3 regions of the Streptomyces sp. NPDC001922 genome follow, and region 1 is predicted to be linked to each of the others. Evidence: riboswitches for the same ligand, from Rfam matches in the RefSeq annotation. Region 1 holds a riboswitch; each other region holds the start of a gene.

Evidence for each region. A riboswitch is a leader RNA that binds a small molecule or an ion and turns the genes downstream of it on or off. The one in region 1 is predicted to bind glycine.
Region 2: linked by a shared signal. The riboswitch ahead of gcvT (glycine cleavage system aminomethyltransferase GcvT) and the one ahead of cycA (D-serine/D-alanine/glycine transporter) in region 1 are both predicted to bind glycine.
Region 3: linked by a shared signal. The riboswitch ahead of gcvP (aminomethyl-transferring glycine dehydrogenase) and the one ahead of cycA (D-serine/D-alanine/glycine transporter) in region 1 are both predicted to bind glycine.

The regions. Positions count from the first base shown of each region.
Region 1 covers NZ_JBIASV010000018.1:80,072-86,709, reverse strand. The annotation lists gene ACFYYR_RS29270 (cytochrome P450) at 57-1,289, opposite strand; gene ACFYYR_RS29265 (HEAT repeat domain-containing protein) at 1,796-2,092, shown strand; gene cycA (D-serine/D-alanine/glycine transporter) at 2,261-3,745, opposite strand; glycine riboswitch at 4,069-4,158, opposite strand; glycine riboswitch at 4,159-4,255, opposite strand; glycine riboswitch at 4,498-4,594, shown strand; glycine riboswitch at 4,998-5,092, shown strand; gene gcvP (aminomethyl-transferring glycine dehydrogenase) at 5,243-6,638, shown strand, end outside.
Region 2 covers NZ_JBIASV010000006.1:245,214-251,851, forward strand. The annotation lists gene ACFYYR_RS12965 (enhanced serine sensitivity protein SseB C-terminal domain-containing protein) at 1-596, opposite strand, end outside; gene ACFYYR_RS12970 (enhanced serine sensitivity protein SseB) at 773-1,555, opposite strand; gene ACFYYR_RS12975 (AAA family ATPase) at 1,787-2,491, opposite strand; glycine riboswitch at 2,635-2,740, shown strand; gene gcvT (glycine cleavage system aminomethyltransferase GcvT) at 2,899-4,032, shown strand; gene gcvH (glycine cleavage system protein GcvH) at 4,203-4,580, shown strand; gene glyA (serine hydroxymethyltransferase) at 4,612-5,877, shown strand; gene ACFYYR_RS12995 (L-serine ammonia-lyase) at 5,968-6,638, shown strand, end outside.
Region 3 covers NZ_JBIASV010000007.1:8,833-15,470, reverse strand. The annotation lists gene ACFYYR_RS13880 (hypothetical protein) at 1-465, shown strand, start outside; gene ACFYYR_RS13875 (DUF5999 family protein) at 771-977, shown strand; gene gcvP (aminomethyl-transferring glycine dehydrogenase) at 1,148-4,033, opposite strand; glycine riboswitch at 4,222-4,317, opposite strand; gene ACFYYR_RS13865 (PRC-barrel domain-containing protein) at 4,432-4,809, shown strand; gene ACFYYR_RS13860 (DNA polymerase IV) at 4,773-6,248, opposite strand; gene ACFYYR_RS13855 (MerR family transcriptional regulator) at 6,315-6,638, opposite strand, start outside.

The sequences.
Region 1 (6,638 bases):
GAGCAAGGCCTCGTGCGGTGGACGCCCCCTCGGGGGGCCTCGACGCCAGGGGTGTCTCAGCGCGTGGTCGCGGCGGGCACAGGGGAGAAATCGATCAGGACCTGCTGCGGGCCGCGCGTGACGAAGCCCACGTCCCGGGGGACGAATCCGGGAGAGAGCCGCAGCTCGGGGAGCGTCCGGAACAGGACCCGAAGAGCGGTGGTGATCTCCATGTGGGCGAGGGAGGCGCCGATGCAGAAGTGCCGTCCGGAACCGAACGCCAGATGCTGGGCCGCGCCCGCGAACGCCCGGTCCGCCTCGGCGTCTTCCCGGAACACGTCGAAGGTGTCCGGCGAGCGGAATCGCGCCGGGTCCCGGTTCGCCGCCCCGACGAGCAGGAAGACCAGAGCTCCCTTCGGCACGGTGCCGCCGGACAGGGTGACGTCCGCGCGGGTCTCGCGGGTGATGACCTGCACGGGAGGAGTGAGTCTCAGGGTCTCCGCAAGAGCTCTGTCCATCAGCGAATCGTCGGCGGAGACCGCCTGTCCGAGGCGGTTCTGCAGCAGGTGGCGGACGGTCAGGTTCAGCGCCTTCTCGGTGGTCTCACCGCCGGCCGCGAGGAGCACGAGCCCGAAACTCTTGATCATGTCGTCGTCCATCCGGGCCCCGTCGACCTCGCTCGTGCACAGCAGCGAGATGAGGTCGTCGCCCGGGTCGGCGCGGCGGCGCCGGATCTGCTCGTCCAGGAACTCCGCGAGCTCCGCACCGGCCTCCAGGCCCGCGCGTGACACCTCCGGGTTCCGTTCGAAGTTGCCGCTGTAGTCCACGATGGCGCGGTACCACCGCCGGAAATCGTCGTGGTCCTCGGAGACCCCCATCAGCCGCATGATGACCTTGACGGGAAGGCGTCGAGCGAAGTGCTCCGCGAAGTCGACCGAACCGTCGGCTGCGAAGGCCTGAACGAGTTGTCGTGCGGATGTCTCGACAGAGGACGAGATGCGCTCGGTCAGCCGCTTCCGGTGGAATGCCGGTGAAATGAGCCGGCGGTGGCGTGCGTGTTCCTCTCCGTCCATGGCCATGAGGCTGCGGTGCACGAGGGGCCGTAACTGATCGTCCCAGCTCCGGCTGGAGAAGACGTCGGCTTCGCGGAAGGCACGCGTCACATCCTCGTACCTGCTGATGATCCAGGCGTCCAGCCGGTCGTCGTAAAGGAGCGGGAAGTTCCTGCGAAGGGATTCGAAAGTCGGATAGGGGGAGCGTTGGAACTCTTCGGACAGCAGGTCAGGAGTGGCAGGTTGCACGTGTGACATGGACCCCCCGGATTCCACTGACGACACGGGACCACGGCATTCACCGCGCCCGCTTCGAACCACAGGACAGAGTTTCTTCTACGCGTCTGCTGCACCACCGATACCTGGAAGCCGTGAACAGGCGCATCATGCACCCCGCACGGGAGTTACCCGTTCCGGTTCCCGAGCGGGAACATGCGACGTTTCTGTTGCGACAGGAGCCGACATAGGGGAGGACGTATAGAGGGCGTGGATGGTTCCCGTCGCCGTGACAGGAGTTGTATTGAGATGTCCCTGCCGGGTCCGCGAAGAGGCGGGATCAGGCCCCTCGCTACGCAATGGCAATCCCGCACAAGGACCGTACTCAATGATCACACGCTGGACAACCCTTCATTTCCGTAGCGGGATCTTCCGGATGAAGTTTCATGCACCATCGATCGCTGATCATTCCCGACCGCTGCCCGCAAGGGCATAGGAGGAAACCTGCCGGCTCACCGTTCCCGCACAGCTGCTGACTCCTGCGCGGGGTGCCCCGCAGACCGTTCCGGGGCGGTGCGGCCAAGCCTCCCAACGGCTCGGGCGGTTACCGGGGTTGTCGCGGAGGTGTCCCGGACGCCGAGTCGGAAGCATCACACCGGGGAGTCCTTGACGAGCCCGATATCGCCGACCTCCCGGACGCCCGGGGCGACCGGGGCCGGGCGCAGCGCGAGGCGGTTCAGGAGGCGCTGCCCGTCCTGCTGCCGCTGCTGGAGGACGACGACAAGTCCGTGCGGTGGGCCGCCGGGGAACTCCAGCGGATCTGCGCCGAGCCGACCGCGCAGTGACCGTCGCGCCGCCCGGCGGAGCCACCGGCTCCGCCGGGCGGCGCGGGCCGTGCAGTGGCAACCACACCGAGAGCGGGCCGTTCCGACCGGCACCGACCGCGAGCGCCGTTCCCCTCTGCTGGGAGCAGCGCTCGCGGTCGGTGCCGGTCGACGGATCCGGTGGCCGTATCACTCCTCCCGCGCACCGTGGAGTTCGGAGCGGAAGGCCGCCGCACGGGCCGCATGGTCCGGGCGGCGGCGGATCCCCGCCCACGCGATGCCGAGGACGACGAACCAGACCGGTGTCACCAGCAGGGCCCGCAGCGTGTCGGCTTCCTGGGTCAGCGCCCAGATGAGGAACACGAAGAACGCGAGCACGACGTAGCACATGGCGATGCCGCCGGGCATCCTGAACGCCGACGCCTCGTGCAGGTGCGGACGGCGCCTGCGGTACACGAGGTAGCTGATCAGGATGATCGACCAGACGAAGATGAACAGCACGGCGGACACGGTGGTCACCAGGGTGAACGCCTCGATGATCGAGTCGTCCATGGCGACCATGACCACACCGGCGAGCAGGAACACTCCGGAGAGGAACAGGGCGTTGGCCGGTACCTTCCTGGCGGTGAGCCGGCCGAAGCGCGCCGGGGCGTCGCCCTCCCGGGCCAGCCCGTACACCATCCGCGAGGTGGAGTAGATGCCCGAGTTCGCGGACGACGCGGCCGAGGTCAGCACCACGAAGTTGATGACCGACGCGGCGATCCCCAGCCCGGCGAGGGTGAACATCACGACGAACGGACTGCGGTCCGCGCTGATCTCGCGCCAGGGCGTGACCGAGATGATCACGATCAGCGCGACGACGTAGAACAGCATCACGCGCACCGGAATCGAGTTGATCGCCTTGGGCAGGTTCCGTTCCGGGTTCTCCGCCTCGGCCGCGGTGGTGCCGACCAGCTCGATGCCGACGAAGGCGAACGTCGCGATCTGGAATCCCGCGACGAACCCCATGGGACCGGTGGGGAAGAACCCGCCGTCGTTCCAGAGGTTGGAGAAGCTTGCCGCGGCACCGCCGGGAGCCTGGAAGTGACCGAACACCATGACCAGCCCGACGACGATCAGCGCCAGGATCGCGACGATCTTGATCAGCGCGAACCAGAACTCGGTCTCGCCGAACGCCTTCACGGTGGGAAGGTTCAGGGCGATCAGCAGGATGACGGCGGCCAGGGCCGGTATCCACAGCGCCAGGTCGTGCCACCAGTAGGACACATACCCGGAGATGGCGATGACGTCGGCGATGCCGGTGACGATCCAGCAGAACCAGTACGTCCAGCCGGTGAAGAAGCCCGCCCACGGCCCCAGCAGGTCGGCCGCGAAGTCGGCGAAGGACTTGTAGCGCAGGTTGGAGAGCAGCAGCTCGCCCATCGCCCGCATCACGAAGAAGAGCATCACGCCGATGATCATGTAGACGAAGATCACCGAGGGGCCGGCCAGCGAGATCGTCTTGCCCGACCCCATGAACAGGCCGGTTCCGATCGCACCGCCGATGGCGATGAGCTGGATGTGCCGGTTGGACAGTTGGCGGGAGAGGTGCTGTTCGCCCTCGGGCGAGGGCGTCGGTCCGGCTGCCGGCCGGGCCGGCCCGGTGGTCGAGCCGGTGTCACTGCTGTCAGGCATGGGCAAACCTCGCGGAACTCACACCCCGTACGGGCACGGGGCAGGGGGTGTCTCGGAGCATGGCCACGCGCCCACAGGGTGGGGCGAGCGGGCAGGGTGGGGCTGCGCGCGGACCTGCGGCAGCCGACCGGAACGGTGTCGGTGCGCTGAACGGGCCACAGATGCGGAACGGGCCCGCAGAGGCTGAACCGGCCCACGGAGCAGGCCGACGATCAGCCCGGAAACCGGCAGGTGGGCGGTGGTCAGGGGAGAGGCGGCGGGAGAGCCATCAGGGGCTCCTCGAAAGTCGAGCACGGGCAGGGGCCCGTGCGGCCGAGTGAGCCTCCCCCTCTGTCATGAGCCTGAGAGCTTCGCCGCGCTGAGCGCGGCTTGCACCGTCGGCGAGGCGCGTCGGCGCCTGCTTTCCAGAGTTGCCTGACCGGGCGGTAGGGATGCCTGAGAGATTCCGGGGAGGTGTTGCTCCTTCGGCGACCGGATCTGGCTGATCCAGTGCTCTCCCGCTCCGGGGTGAACGGCGATGTGCGGTGAGGCTAGGTCCCCGTCGGCGACCGGTCAAGGGTCCGGCCGAACGCTGGACACTACTTCCGAGTAGCCCGGCGCTCGCCCGTGCCGAGCAGCGTTTGTGCAGCTCAGGGCGCACATCCTGAGCCGGTCCCGTGACCGGCCGCGTCCACCGAGCAGACTCTTGACGGCGGTGTTCCGGTGCCCGTACGTTGCCTCCGGAAAGACCCGACAACCACATACACCGCTGACGATTCTGCGCGGGAGAGCTCACGTCATCCGATGACGTGGCGCCGAAGGAGCAAATCCTCCCCGGAAACTCTCAGGCCTCGATACCGCGTGGCGGAGGCGGACTCTGGAAAGCAGGCGTTCACGCGCCTCGCCCACGGTGCAAGCCGCGGACATCCCCGCGGCGAAGCTCTCAGGCCCATGACAGAGGGGGAGGCTCACTCGCCGCACGGGCTCCTGCCCGTGCTCGACCCGAGGACGTCTCCATGGCTGCCGTATCCCTGTCGCCGCTCCGGCCGACGACCACACCCGGATCACCTGCGTCACTGCCGCGGCCGTGGCGTCCGGCCCGGTCCCGCCCCTGACCGTGCACGCCGTCGTCGGCCCGGTCCAGCTTGTCCGTGGGGCCCGTCCGACGGCCGGTGTGACCCGGCCGTCACCAGGGCCGTCAGGGCGCTGACCGCCCCGACGCCGCCATCCTCCCGGCCTCACCGCCGGGCGCACAACTCCACATCGCGCTGTTCGAACCGAAGCGGGAGAGCCCTCGCCCACCCTGGCGGGGCGCCGAAGGAGCAACTCTCCCCAGAATCTCTCAGGCCCAACTACCGCTTCGGCGAGGCGACTCTGGAAAGACAGGACGCCATGTCCTGCGCCCACGGTGCAAACCGCCGGACCCGGTGGTGAAGCTCTCAGGTACCGATGACAGAGCGGGGAGGCCGCCCGTCCACGGCACCGCGATCGCGGTGCCCCCACAGGGAGCCTCCCACCATGACCTTTCCCGAGCCCTCCGCGTCGGGTGCGTTCGTCACCCGTCACATCGGTGTCGACGACGCCGACCGCACCAAGATGCTGGCCGAAGTCGGCTACCCGACGCTCGCCGCCCTCATCGACGCCGCTGTCCCGAGCGGCATCCGGAGCACGACCGACCTGAACCTGCCCCCAGCCGCCACCGAGGACGAGGCCCGCTCCGAACTGCAGGAGCTCGCGGGCCGGAACACCGTGGCCGTCCCGATGAACGGACTGGGGTACCACGCGACCACCACACCCGCGGTGATCCGGCGCAACGTGCTGGAGGACCCGTCGTGGTACACCGCCTACACGCCCTACCAGCCGGAGATCAGCCAGGGCCGGCTCGAAGCACTGATCAACTTCCAGACCGTGGTCGGAGACCTCACCGGACTGCCGACCGCCAACGCGTCGCTGCTCGACGAGGGCACGGCGGTCGCCGAGGCCGTCACGGTCATGCGCCGCGTCGCCGGCAAGGGCCGCCCGCGCGTCCTGGTCGACCGCGACACCCTGCCGCAGACCCTCGACGTCCTGCGCACGCGTGCCGCCGCGGTCGGCGTCGAGGTCGTCGGGATCGACGTCACCGAACCGCTGCCGGAGGACGACTTCTTCGGAGTGGTGCTGTCCTACCCCGGCTGCTCGGGAGCCGTCCGCGACCTGCGCCGGGTGACCGCCGCGGCGCGGGAGCGCGGGGCGCTGGTCACGGTGGCCGCCGACCTGCTGGCGCTCACGCTGCTCGTGCCGCCGGGTGAGTACGGCGCCGACATCGTCGTGGGCTCGTCCCAGCGGTTCGGTGTCCCGCTGTTCTACGGCGGGCCGCACGCTGGCTACATCGCGGTCCGCGAAGGGCTCGAACGCCACCTGCCCGGCCGGCTCGTGGGCGTCTCGGTGGACAGCGCCGGCCGGCCGGCGTACCGCTTGGCGCTGCAGACCCGTGAGCAGCACATCCGCCGCGACAGGGCGACCTCCAACATCTGCACGGCGCAGGTCCTGCTCGCCGTGGTCGCCTCGATGTACGCCGTGTACCACGGCCCCGACGGCCTGACCGCGATCGCCCGACGGACGCACCGGCACGCCACGCGCATCGCCGCGGGTCTGCGGGACAGCCGGATCACGGTGGTGCACCGGGAGTTCTTCGACACCCTGCTCGTGCGGGTCCCCGGCCGCGCCGAGGAGATCGTCGCGGCGGCGCACGACCAGGGGCTGCTCCTGCGGCTGGTGGACGGCGACCACGTCGGCGTCTCCTGCTCCGAGGTCACCTCGCGCGACCATGTCCGGCACGTACTCGCCGCCTTCGGCGCGGTGGGGGACGAGGCGGACGGGCCGGTGGCCGACGCTCCGACGGCGCTTCCGGAGGACCTGCGGCGCACATCCCCCT
Region 2 (6,638 bases), on a different contig from region 1:
ACCGGAAGCCCGTCCGGGACGGCCCCGATCGACTGCTGCATCATCACCCGCACGGAGTCCACCGCCTGCGGGCCCGTGTCGTACAGCTCCAGGCCGATCGCCAGGTACGGCGCGCCGAGGGCTGGCTGCACCCAGGCGCGGCGCAGCGCCCGGACGGCGGGGGTGCGGTGCGCGTTCTGCGTCAGCAGCGCGTAGAACTGCGGGATCTCGATGGTCGGTTCGGACAGCCGCAGCGGACCGGCGGGCAGCCGGTCCAGCCCGCCGGCGATCCGGCGGAGGTCCGCCCAGGGAATGCCGACGCCGCCGCCCGGGGCGTGCGGGTTGAGCCACAGACCCCAGCGCTCGGGATAGAGGGCCGCCGCGATCTCCCAGCCGGTGACGACCTCGTGGGCACGGTTCCAGCCGCTGGCCGCCAGCTCCTGGGCGGAGGTGACGCAGGGGGCGTAACCCAGCCCGCCGACCTCCATGTTCCCGTACTGGGCGTCCGGTGATCCGGGCCGTCCGTGCCAGAGCAGCATCCAGACCTGCTCCTCGGCAAGGGCGCGCAGCAGGGCCTCATAGGCGTCGTACCGCCCGGGCGTCACCTGCCGCAGCATCTGCTCGACGGCTCCGGCCGCCGCTGCGCTGGCTCCCGCGCTCACCAGACTCCGCCCCTTCTTCCGGCCTGTCGGCACTGTGCGGGGCAGTCCCGCTCCCGCCCGGTCATCCAACCAGCTTACGGGCCGACGGTGGCCCGTCCCGGTGCACCACCGGGGGTACACACGGGTCGCGTTCAGCGCTCCGCGGTGTGGAAGGGGCGCACGCGCTCCAGCATCCAGTGCCCCACGGGGTCGTTCGCGACGTCCAGGAGGACCAATTGCACCGGCCAGGGCACCGGAACCGCGCCCAGCGCACGCCCCAGGGCCTCCATCACCACGGTCCGGTCCTCCGGTTCGCAGCGGATGAGTTCGACGCCGACGAACAGCGCGGGCGCATCGCCCTCGACGCTGGCGAGAGCGCGGCGGGCGGTGCGGACCAGCCCGGTGACGGCGAACTCGCCCGCGGCGGCGGCGAGGAAGTCGACGGGTTCGTCCTGCCAGTCGGGCTCGAAGAGCCGCACCCGGCCGCCCGAGGCGGGCCCGTCGAGCTCGGTCCGGCCGGTCCGGCACAGCTCGGCGACGGCGGCGGGCGGCAGCGGAACCCCGACGGCCCCGCCCGGGTTGACGGCGATGCCGAGCTGCGGCGGGAGGCCGCGGGCGAACTCCCGGGCCGGCGCGACGGTGAACGAGACGTGCGAGCCGACGACCTGGAGGAACTGCTGCTCGGAGCTGAACACCGGGACGTACGCGGCGCCGTCGATCTCGACGGTGGGCAGGTCCAGGTCCCGGCTCTCCCGGCTGCCGCCGTTGGGCAGCGGCACCCAGACATGGCTGCGGCCGAGTACCTCGACCAGCCGGGGTCCGGCGCCGGCCACGCCCACGGAGGCGGCGAGCGCCTCTTCGAGCGCATTGCCGGGGAATCCGCTGCCCGGGGTCGCCCCGTCGGGAAGCGAGGTATAGCTGTGCTGCTCCGTCATGCTCATCGGGCCCCACCACGTCTCGTCCGAACTGCACAGGAACCCTAGCGGTTGCGGGCCCCGGGAGCTCCCCTGGGGGGACCCGGATTTCTGTCGGGAACCTCCAGGACGCGCCGGACCTTTCCGCCATTCCGCGCCGTCCCGTCCGCCGTGCGCGGCCGGATCCTCCGGACGGGGGCGCTCCGGAACCGTCCGGGGCCGCCGCGGACGGCCGGTGGCCGTCGGTGCCGGTCAGTCGAACCCGATGCCGGAGAGCGTGGTCGCGGCCCGGCGGTCCAGCAGGACGGCCGAGGCGCAGCCGTCCGGCAGCCGCCCGGCCTCCAGCTCCCGGACCAGCCGCCCCACGGCGCGCCGGTGCCGGGCGAAGGCGTACCCGGAGACCCCGCGCCCGCGCGAGGCCTGCCCCTCCAGGGCGACCCGCGGCTCCACGTCGAGCAGCGCGAGGTGCAGGGAGCGGCCGCGGCGCCGGGCGTCGCGGGCCAGCCAGCGGCGCACCCAGGCGAGGCTGCCGCAGTCGTGCACCACGACGCTCTCGCCGGAGCGCAGCGCGCGGCGCAGCCCGGCGTAGTGCGCCAGGCGGACGAGGGGGCGGTAGACGGCGTACGGGAGCAGCGCGGGCATCCGGCGCTCCCAGCGGTCCCGGGTGTCCTGCGAGTCCACCCGGTGGACCGGGGCCCCGCCCTGCTCCGGGGCGCCGGCCGCCCGCCGGATCAGGGTGCTCTTGCCGCTGCCGGGCAGTCCGGAGACGACCAGGACGTCCCCGGCGGGGTAGCGCAGCGCGGCGGCCGGGCGCCCGCGCAGCTCCGTGGTACCGGCCAGGCGGCCGGGGCGGACGACGCCCGGGGCGGCCGGGGCGCCCGGGCCCGTCTGGTGGGGCACCGCGCCGAGCCCGGCCCCCGAGGCTGTCGCAAACGTTCCGTGGCTCTGCACCGTGATCGTCCTCCCAGGTCCGGTCACTGCGGCTGCCGCAGAGTTTCAAGAAAAGGTAATGCCATACAACCGCCTTATCCCCCGCCCGCAGGGTCCGAAAGTGTCACAGGCGTGCAATGATGTGCGCGCAAACTCCATACCGGCCGCTTGTAACCCGCGCGGGAGAGTTTCCGGACCGGCAGTGCGCCGGGCGCCGGAGCGCCGAAGGAGCAAGTCCTCCCTTGAATCTCTCAGGCCCCGTACCGCGCAGGCGAGGCACATCTGAAAAGCGGGCCGCCGTGGAGCGGTCCCACCCAAGGTGCAAGCCGTGACCCGCCTGCCGGGTCGTGGCGAACCTCTCAGGTTCCGATGACAGATGGGGAGGCTGTGTTGTTGTCGACAGAGCCTCGCCACCCTTGCTTGGGAGCCTGAACATGACCGATGCACCACGCCGTACCGCCCTCGATGCGCTGCACCGCGGGCTCGGCGCCACCATGACCGACTTCGCCGGCTGGGACATGCCGCTGCGCTACGGCAGCGAGCGCGACGAGCACCTGGCGGTGCGGACCCGCGCCGGACTCTTCGACCTCTCCCACATGGGTGAGATCACCCTGACCGGCCCGGAGGCCGGGGCGCTGCTGGACTACTCCCTGGTCGGCAATCTCTCCGCGCTCGCCCCCGGCCGCGCCCGCTACACCATGATCTGTGACGACCGGGGCGGCATCCTCGACGACCTGATCGTCTACCGGCTGGCCGACGAGGAGTTCATGGTCGTCGCCAACGCCTCGAACGCGCAGGTCGTGCTGGACGCGCTGACCGAGCGCGCGGCCGGCTTCGAGGGCGCCGCCGTGCGGGACGACCGGGAGGCGTACGCCCTGCTGGCCGTCCAGGGCCCGGAGTCCCCCGGCATCCTGAAGTCGCTGACCGACGCCGACCTGGACGGGCTGAAGTACTACGCCGGGCTGCCCGGCACCGTGGCCGGCGTGTCCGCGCTGATCGCCCGGACCGGCTACACCGGCGAGGACGGTTTCGAGCTGTTCGTGGCGCCCGGTGACGCCGAGGCGCTGTGGCAGGCGCTGACGGAGGCGGGCAAGGACGCCGGTCTGGTGCCGTGCGGCCTGTCCTGCCGGGACACCCTGCGCCTGGAGGCGGGCATGCCGCTGTACGGGCACGAGCTGACCACGGACACCACCCCGTTCGACGCGGGGCTGGGCCGGGTCGTGAAGTTCGAGAAGACCACCAACGACGGCCGCTTCGTCGGCCGTGAGGCGCTTGAGGCCGCGGCGAAGCGGGCCGAGGAGGCCCCGCCGCGCAAGCTGGTCGGCCTGATCGCCGAGGGCCGCCGGGTGCCGCGCGCCGGGTACCCGGTGGTGGCCGCCGGCTCCGGCACCGTGATCGGCGAGGTCACCTCGGGTGCCCCCTCGCCCACCCTGGGCAAGCCCGTCGCCATCGCCTATGTGGACGCCGAGTACGCCGCGCCCGGCACCGAGGGGGTCGCGGTGGACATCCGCGGCAGCCACGAGCCGTACGAGGTCGTCGCCCTGCCGTTCTACAAGCGGCAGCGCTGACGTCCCGGCCGGCGGCGCGCCGGTGTCGCGGCCCGTCCGCGCGACCCCGACGTCGCCTGTCACCGGCCGGTCACCCACTGCCGACCGGTTGTCGGGTATCTCTCGTCACCGCCGTCCCATCTGTCAAGACCGGCACCACAGCACGCCCCCTCATCCAGGAGAATCAGGTCATGAGCAACCCCCAGCAGCTGCGCTACAGCAAGGAGCACGAGTGGCTCACCGTCGCCGAGGACGGTGTGTCGACCGTTGGCATCACCTCGCACGCCGCCGACGCGCTCGGTGACGTCGTCTACGTCCAGCTCCCGGAGGCCGGCGACACCGTCACCGCGGGCGAGTCCTGCGGTGAGCTGGAGTCGACCAAGTCGGTCAGCGATCTGTACTCCCCGGTCACCGGCGAGGTCACCGAGATCAACCAGGACGTCGTGGACGACCCCGCGCTGGTGAACTCCGCCCCCTTCGAGGGCGGCTGGCTGTTCAAGGTGAAGGTCAGTGACGAGCCGGCGGATCTGCTCTCCGCCGACGAGTACACCGCCTTCACCGGCAACTGATCCGCCCACCCGTCGCCCGATTGGGATCCTGATGTCGCTTCTCAACCAGTCCCTGCACGAGCTCGACCCGGACGTCGCCGCCGCCGTCGACGCCGAACTCGACCGCCAGCAGTCCACGCTCGAGATGATCGCCTCGGAGAACTTCGCTCCGGTCGCGGTCCTCGAGGCGCAGGGCTCGGTGCTGACCAACAAGTACGCCGAGGGCTACCCGGGCCGCCGCTACTACGGCGGCTGCGAGCACGTCGATGTGATCGAGCAGCTCGCGATCGACCGGATCAAGGAGCTGTTCGGGGCCGAGCACGCCAACGTCCAGCCGCACTCCGGCGCCCAGGCGAACGCCGCGGCGATGTTCGCCCTGCTCTCCCCCGGTGACACCATCCTGGGTCTGAACCTCGCCCACGGCGGGCACCTGACCCACGGCATGAAGATCAACTTCTCCGGCAAGCTCTACAACGTGGCCGCCTACCACGTCGACGAGAAGACCAACCTGGTCGACATGGACGAGGTCGAGCGCCTCGCCAAGGAGCACCGGCCGAAGCTGATCGTCGCGGGCTGGTCCGCCTACCCGCGACAGCTGGACTTCGCGGCGTTCCGGCGGATCGCCGACGAGGTCGGCGCGTACCTCATGGTCGACATGGCGCACTTCGCGGGCCTGGTGGCCGCGGGGCTGCACCCGAGCCCGGTGCCGCACGCCCACGTCGTGACCACGACCACCCACAAGACGCTGGGCGGCCCCCGCGGCGGCGTGATCCTGTGCACCGCCGACCTCGCCAAGAAGATCAACTCCGCGGTCTTCCCCGGTCAGCAGGGCGGCCCGCTGGAGCACGTCATCGCGGCGAAGGCGGTGTCGTTCAAGGTCGCGGCCTCCGAGGACTTCAAGGAGCGCCAGCAGCGCACGCTGGACGGCTCCCGGATCCTCGCCGAGCGCCTGACCAAGGACGACGTCACCGAGGCCGGTGTCTCGGTGCTGTCCGGCGGCACGGACGTCCACCTGGTCCTGGTGGATCTGCGTAACTCCGAGCTGGACGGGCAGCAGGCGGAGGACCGCCTCCACGAGGTGGGCATCACCGTCAACCGCAACGCCATCCCGAACGACCCGCGGCCCCCGATGGTCACCTCGGGCCTGCGGATCGGCACCCCCGCGCTGGCCACCCGCGGCTTCCAGGCGGAGGACTTCGCCGAGGTCGCGGACGTCATCGCCGAGGCGCTGAAGCCGTCCTACGACGCGGACGCCCTGAAGGCCCGGGTCACGGCCCTGGCCGAGAAGCACCCGCTCTACCCCGGCCTGAAGAAGTAACCGGCCGGAGGCGGGGCACCCGCATCCTGCACGCGGGTGCCCCGCCCCGCACCGCCAGTACCACGAGCACAGACAAGGGAGTCCGCCACCGTGGCCATCTCCGTCTTCGACCTTTTCTCCATCGGCATCGGCCCGTCCAGTTCCCACACGGTCGGCCCCATGCGCGCGGCCCGCATCTTCGTCGGGCGCCTGAAGAGGGACGGTCTCCTGGCGCAGACCGCCTCCGTCCGGGCCGAGCTGTTCGGCTCGCTCGGCGCCACCGGCCACGGCCACGGCACCCCCAAGGCCGTCCTGCTGGGCCTGGAGGGCCACTCCCCCCGCACCGTCGACGTCGAGACCGCCGACGACGAGGTCGAACGCATACGCGGCACCAAGCGCCTGCGCCTGCTCGGCGCGGAGATCGGCGAGGCGCACGAGATCGACTTCGACGAGTCCTCGCAGCTCGTCCTGCACCGCCGCCGCTCCCTGCCGTACCACGCCAACGGCATGACCCTCTACGCCTACGACGAGACCGGCGCACCGCTGCTGGAGAAGACGTACTACTCGGTGGGCGGCGGCTTCGTCGTCGACGAGGACGCCGTCGGCGAGGACCGGATCAAGCTCGACGACACGGTGCTGAAGTACCCGTTCCGCACCGGTGACGAGCTGCTGCGGATCTCCCAGGAGACCGGCCTGTCGATCTCGGCGCTGATGCTGGAGAACGAGAAGGCCTGGCGCACCGAGGAGGAGATCCGCGCGGGCCTGCTGGAGATCTGGCAGGT
Region 3 (6,638 bases), on a different contig from region 1:
GATCTTCCGCTGCCCGTCCACGTCCTGGACCGCGTCACCTCACGGGGCGGCACTCCGCGCACCCGGCTCGCCGGGTGGCGCTTCCTGATCCGCAGCGGCGACCGCGCCGTGGCGGCGGCCGAGACCATGCTCACCCCGGACGGCTGGGCGTTCTCCCATTTCTTCGAGGGCCCGTACGTGGCCTCCACGGAACTGGCGCTGCGGCAGGCGGAGGCACTGACCGCGCCGTACCAGCCGCGCCTGCTCTCCGTGCCGGAGCTCTACATGCTCACGCTGTGGCTGCACGGGGACGCCGGCGCGGACGCCACCAAGGGCCGTCCCGCGCCGAGTGACCTTCTGGTGCCGCTCGCGCCGGCCCCTCCGGGCATCGCGGCGCATCGCGCACACCGGGTCGCCGATCTGCTGCCGGTGCTCACCCTCCGGGTCGCGCCGACCCCGTTGATGGGCATGGGCACGCCGGCCTGACCGCTCCGGGACGCACGGCATGTGTGCGCCCCGCGGCCCGGGGGCCGCGGGGCGCTCCCCTGCCCGGGAGCGGGCCATGGCCCACTCCGGCCATTCCTCAACCACCCGAAGTGACGGTCCCGTTGCGGTGAACCGTCCGCACGAGTGACGCGTCATCAAGCAGTGACGACAGCTCCCGGGAAATCCCTGCGGAATTCCACGCGTGGGGCAACACTGGGACCGACCGATCCGATACGGGGGACGGCACCATGAACTCTGCTCCGAGCCGCAGGACACCCGCCCCATCTCAGCGAAAGATCCCGACCATGTGCCAGCACCAGCCTCCCTGCCCGACCGCCGACTCCGCCGACCGGGAGGCCGCCCATCCCGTGGCGCACCACCCGGAGCAGGGCTGGAGCCTGCTGTGCAATGGCGTCCTGCTCTTCGAGGACACGGGCGAGCTGCTGCCGGACGGCCGGATCATCGGCCCGCGCCGGCCGCTCGGCACGGGGCGGGTGGCGACGGCCGCCTGACCTTCACCGGTCCCGGCACACCACCGTCACCGCTCCACCCGCACCACTCCCAGGACACCGCTCCGGGGACACCAAGGGGCCGGCCCGGCGCTCACCGCCGAACCGGCCCCGGCACAGTCCCGTCGAGGCACGGCCCCTTCTCAGGGCAGCCGTCCCCGGGGTTCAGCGCCTCACTGGTCGTACTCGTCCAGCGGCGGGCACGAGCAGACCAGGTTCCGGTCGCCGAAGGCGCCGTCGATCCGCCGCACCGGCGGCCAGTACTTGTCCGCCGCCGAGACACCCTCCGGGAAGACCGCCGTCTCCCGGCTGTACGGACGCTCCCACTCCCCGCCCAGCGTGGACGCCGGGTGCGGGGCATTGCGCAGCGGGTTGTCGTCCGCCGGCCACTCGCCGGAGCCGACCCGCTCGATCTCCGCGCGGATCGCGATCATCGCCTCGCAGAAGCGGTCCAGCTCGACGAGGTCCTCGCTCTCCGTCGGCTCGATCATCAGCGTCCCGGCCACCGGGAACGACATGGTCGGCGCGTGGAAGCCGTAGTCGATGAGCCGCTTGGCGACGTCGTCGACGGTGACCCCGGTCGCCTTGGTCAGCGGGCGCAGGTCCACGATGCACTCGTGGGCGACCAGGCCGTGCGGACCGGTGTAGAGCACCGGGTAGTGCGGCTCCAGCCGCTTGGCGATGTAGTTGGCACCGAGCACCGCCACCTGAGTGGCCCGCCGCAGCCCCTCGGCACCCATCAGCCGGACGTACGCCCAGGAGATCGGCAGGATTCCGGCGGAGCCCCACGGCGCGGCGGAGATCGGGCCGACCCCGGTCTCCGGTCCGGCGGCCGGCTGGAGCGGGTGGTTCGGCAGGTACGGCGCCAGATGCGCGCGCACGCCGACCGGGCCGACGCCCGGACCGCCGCCGCCGTGCGGGATGCAGAACGTCTTGTGCAGGTTCAGGTGCGAGACGTCCGAGCCGAACCGGCCCGGCTTGGCGAGGCCCACCAGCGCGTTGAGGTTGGCGCCGTCCACGTAGACCTGGCCGCCCGCGTCGTGCACGGCCGCGCAGATGTCGGTGATGTGCTCCTCGAACACGCCGTGCGTCGACGGGTAGGTCACCATCAGCACCGCGAGCTCGTCGCCGTGCTTCTCGATCTTGGCGTGCAGGTCCTCGACGTCGACGTCGCCGTCCTCGCGGGTCTTGACGACCACGACCTTCATCCCGGCCATCACGGCGCTGGCGGCATTGGTGCCGTGCGCCGAGGAGGGGATCAGGCAGACGGTGCGCTGATCATCGCCGTTGGCCCGGTGGTACGCCCGGACGGCCAGCAGACCGGCCAGCTCGCCCTGGGAGCCCGCGTTGGGCTGCAGGGAGACCTTGTCGTACCCGGTGACCTCGGCGAGCCGCTCCTCCAGCTCACGGATGAGGGTCAGATAGCCCCCGGCCTGCTCGACCGGCGCGAACGGGTGCAGCGCCCCGAACTGCGGCCAGGTGACCGGCTCCATCTCCGTGGTCGCGTTGAGCTTCATGGTGCAGGAGCCGAGCGGGATCATTCCGCGGTCCAGCGCGTAGTCCCGGTCGGAGAGGCGGCGCAGGTAGCGCAGCATCGCGGTCTCGGAGCGGTGCTGGTGGAACACCGGGTGGGTGAGGTACTCGTCCCGGCGGAGCAGGGCCGCGGGGAGGGTGTCCTCCGCCGTGGCGTCCAGGGCCTCGATGTCCGCCTCGACGCCGAAGGCGCCCCAGACGGCCGCCACCTGGTCACGGAGGGTGGTCTCGTCACAGGCGATGCCGACGAGGTCGGCGTCGACCTGCCGCAGGTTGACCCCGGCCTTGCGGGCAGCGGCCACGACCTCGGCGGCGCGGCCCGGCACCCGGGCGGTCACGGTGTCGAAGTACGCGCCGTGCACGATCTCCACACCCCCGGCCCGCAGGCCCGCCGCGAGCAGCGTGGCGTAGCGGTGGGTACGGCGGGCGATGCCCGCGAGCCCGTCCGGACCGTGGTAGACGGCGTACAGCCCGGCCATGACGGCGAGCAGGACCTGCGCGGTGCAGATGTTGCTCGTCGCCTTCTCCCGGCGGATGTGCTGCTCACGGGTCTGCAGCGCCAGCCGGTACGCCTTGGTGCCGTCGGCGTCGACGGAGACCCCGACCAGTCGGCCGGGGAGGCTGCGGGCGAACGTGTCGCGCACCGCCATGAAGCCGGCGTGCGGGCCGCCGAAGCCCATGGGAACGCCGAACCGCTGGCTGTTGCCGACCGCGATGTCCGCGCCGAGCTCGCCGGGCGAGGTGAGCACGGTGAGGGCGAGGAGGTCGGCGGCGACCGTGACGATCGCGCCCAGCTCATGGGCCCGCTCGATGACCGGGCGCAGGTCGCGCACCTGCCCGGAAGCGCCCGGGTACTGGAGCAGCACACCGAAGACACCGCGCTCGGCGACGTCCGCCGGGATGCCCTCGGAGAGGTTGGCGACGACGACCTCGACACCCGTCGGCTCGGCGCGGGTCTCGATGACGGCGATGGTCTGCGGCAGGCAGTCGGCGTCGATGAGGAAGACGCCGTTCTTCACCTTGCCGACCCGGCGGGACAGCGCCATGGCCTCGGCGGCGGCGGTGCCCTCGTCGAGCAGCGAGGCGCCCGAGGTGGGGAGCCCGGTCAGGTCCGCGACGACGGTCTGGAAGTTCAGCAGCGCCTCGAGGCGGCCCTGCGAGATCTCCGGCTGGTACGGCGTGTACGCCGTGTACCAGGCGGGGTTCTCCATCACGTTGCGGAGGATCACCGGCGGGGTGAAGGTGCCGTGGTAGCCGAGACCGATCATCGGCGCCAGCACCTCGTTGCGCTCGGCGAGGCCGCGCAGCTCGGCGAGGACCTCCGCCTCGGTGCGGGCGTCCGGCAGGTCCAGCTCCCCGGCGTTCTTGATCACGTCGGGGACGGCGGCGGCGGTGAGCTCGTCCAGGGAGCCGTAGCCCACCTGGGCGAGCATCTTCGCCTGCGCCGCGCTGTCGGGTCCGATGTGGCGCTGCTCGAAGGGAGTGCCACGTTCCAGCTGGGAGAGTGGGATGCGATCGGCGGTCATCTGCGGAGGCCTCCTGGTCGACGCGACCTGCGAGGGGCACCACGGCACGGGTGCCCGGACGGCCTCCCCCTCTGTCATCTCGACCTGAGAGCTTCACCGGTCCGCCGGGGCGGTCCGGTTTTCACCGTCGGTGAGGAGGGGTTCCGGCGCAATACACGGCCGATGCCCGCCCTGCTTTCCAGAGTGACCTCGTCCGTGCGGTACGTGTGCCTGAGAGATTCCGGGGAGGATTTGCTCCTTCGGCGCCTCCTATTGCTGCTGGAGGACTCTCCCGCACGGGGTCTGCAGCCATTTGCCAGCGTACCAGTGGCTCTCAGGGCCGGTCGCTCGAGTGGCCGAGGGGCGGAATGTGCCCTTTCGTAGTTCTCGTAGAGGATCTGCGAACAGCGGGAGGGACCGTGCAGACCGATATCGATCCGCGGAGCCTGATCGGCCGCAAGGCATTCGACCTCGACGGAGCGAAAATCGGCACCGTGGACGAGGTGTATCTGGACGACGCGACCGGCCTCCCGGAATGGGCCGCGGTGCGCACCGGCCTGTTCGGGCGTGACGCCTTCGTCCCGCTGGAGCCCAGCGAGATCGTCGACGACACCCTGCGCGTCCCCTACCGCCGCGCGCTGATCAAGCGCGCACCCGACTTCGGCGTCGGCCGCCACCTCTCGCCGGAGCAGGAGCTGCAGCTCTACCACCACTACGGGCTCGACGCCACGTCCCCGGAGGACGGGCCCGACCCCGACGATCAGGACTTCGGGCGGCTGGCGGGCAACGACGACTGACCGCCCGCACCGGTCGCCTCCGGCCGGCCCTCCCCGGCACCGGTCTCCCCCGGGCCGCCGGGCTTCAGCGGCAGTGGCTCGGACGGCTCCAGGGCCGGGTCGTCGACCGGGAAGGTCCGCACCCGGCCGGGCGCCGACCAGGGCTGTTCGAACCGCACGGTGACCCGGCCCACGCCGCTGCCCTGCACCCAGCCGGGCCCCAGCTCCGCATGGCGCACATCGTGCCCCGGCGCCCAGCGACGCGTCTGCTCCACCGCGGTCTCCCCGGCCTCCGGTGCCACCGGGGCGGGCCCCGTCGGCGACTCCTCGGCCCGCTCCGCGTCCGCGGCGGCCGCGGCCGCCTCCAGCGCAGCGGCGGCCTCGGCCGTGGCTGCCTGGGCGAACAGGTCCTCCTGCGTGAAGTCGGCCAGCCCCGTGACCCCGACACCCAGCAGCCGCACGCCCCCGGTGGTGTCCACGAGCTCCAGGAGCCGCGCGGCGGCGTCCCGGATGACCGCGGGGTCGTCGGTGGGGCCGCGCTGGGTCTCGGACCGGGTCAGCGTGGAGAAGTCGTACCGCCGCACCTTGAGGACGACCGTGCGGCCGGACCGCCCGGCCGCGCGCAGCCGCTGCACACAGCGCTCCGCCAGGCGCACCACCTCGGCCCTCACCTGTGCCCGGTCGTGGAGGTCGACGTCGAAGGTGTCCTCGACGGACACGGACTTGGCGTCCCGCTCGGCGATCACGGGACGGTCGTCCCGCCCGCTCGCCATCGTGTGGAGCGAGCTGCCGTGCGCCCGCCCCAGCAGCCGCACCATCTCCTCCTCACCGGCTTCCACGATCTCCCCGACCGTGTGGATGCCGGACCGGCGCAGGTGTTCGGCAGTGGCCGGGCCGACGCCCGGCAGGGTACGCACCGTCAGCGGTGCCAGCAGTTCGCGTTCGGTGCCCGGGGCTATCAGTGTCAGTCCGTCCGGCTTGGCCTGCTCGGAGGCGATCTTGGCCAGCATCTTGGACCCCGCCAGGCCCACCGAGCCGCTTAGCCCGGTGGCGGCCCTGATGTCGGCCCGCAGCCGCTCGCCCACGGCCCGCGCGGAGGCCTCCGAGTCCGCCGCCCCCTCCGCCTCCAGGTCGACGAACGCCTCGTCCAGGCTGAGGGGCTCCACCAGGGGCGAGAGGCCGTGCAGCAGCTCCATGACGGCGTCGCTGACCTGGCGGTACAGCGAGAAGCGCGGCGTCAGATAGGCCGCGTTCGGGCAGAGCCGCCGGGCCTGGGCCGTCGCCATGGCCGAGTGCACCCCGAAGACCCGCGCCTCGTAGGACGCGGTGGCGACCACACCCCGCGGCCCGAGCCCGCCGACGACCACCGGCTTCCCGCGCAGGCTCGGCTTCGCCGCCTGTTCGACCGCGGCGTAGAAGGCATCCATGTCGAGATGGAGGATGGTCGGTGCGCCTCTCACACCCCTGATGCTGCCGTACGGCACTGACAACGGCCCACGGGCGGGCGGCGCGGCGCGTCCGCGGGATCAGCCGGCGCGGTTCCGGCGGCGGGCGAGCTCGTCCGCGGGGTTGTGCCCGATCAGGGTCTCGCCGGTGTCGATCCGCTCTCCGTGGAGCTGGGACAGGGCGCTCTCCACGTCCCGCCACACCACCCCCACGGCGATGCCGAAGATGCCCTGACCGCCCTGGAGCAGGTCCACGACCTCGTCCGGGGACGAGCACTCGTAGACCGTCGCGCCATCGCTCATCAGCGTCATCTGCGCGAGATCGGACCGCTCACGGGCCCGCAGGTGCTGGACGGCGGCGCGGATGTTCTGCAGCGAGACGCCGGTGTCCAGGAAACGCTTCAC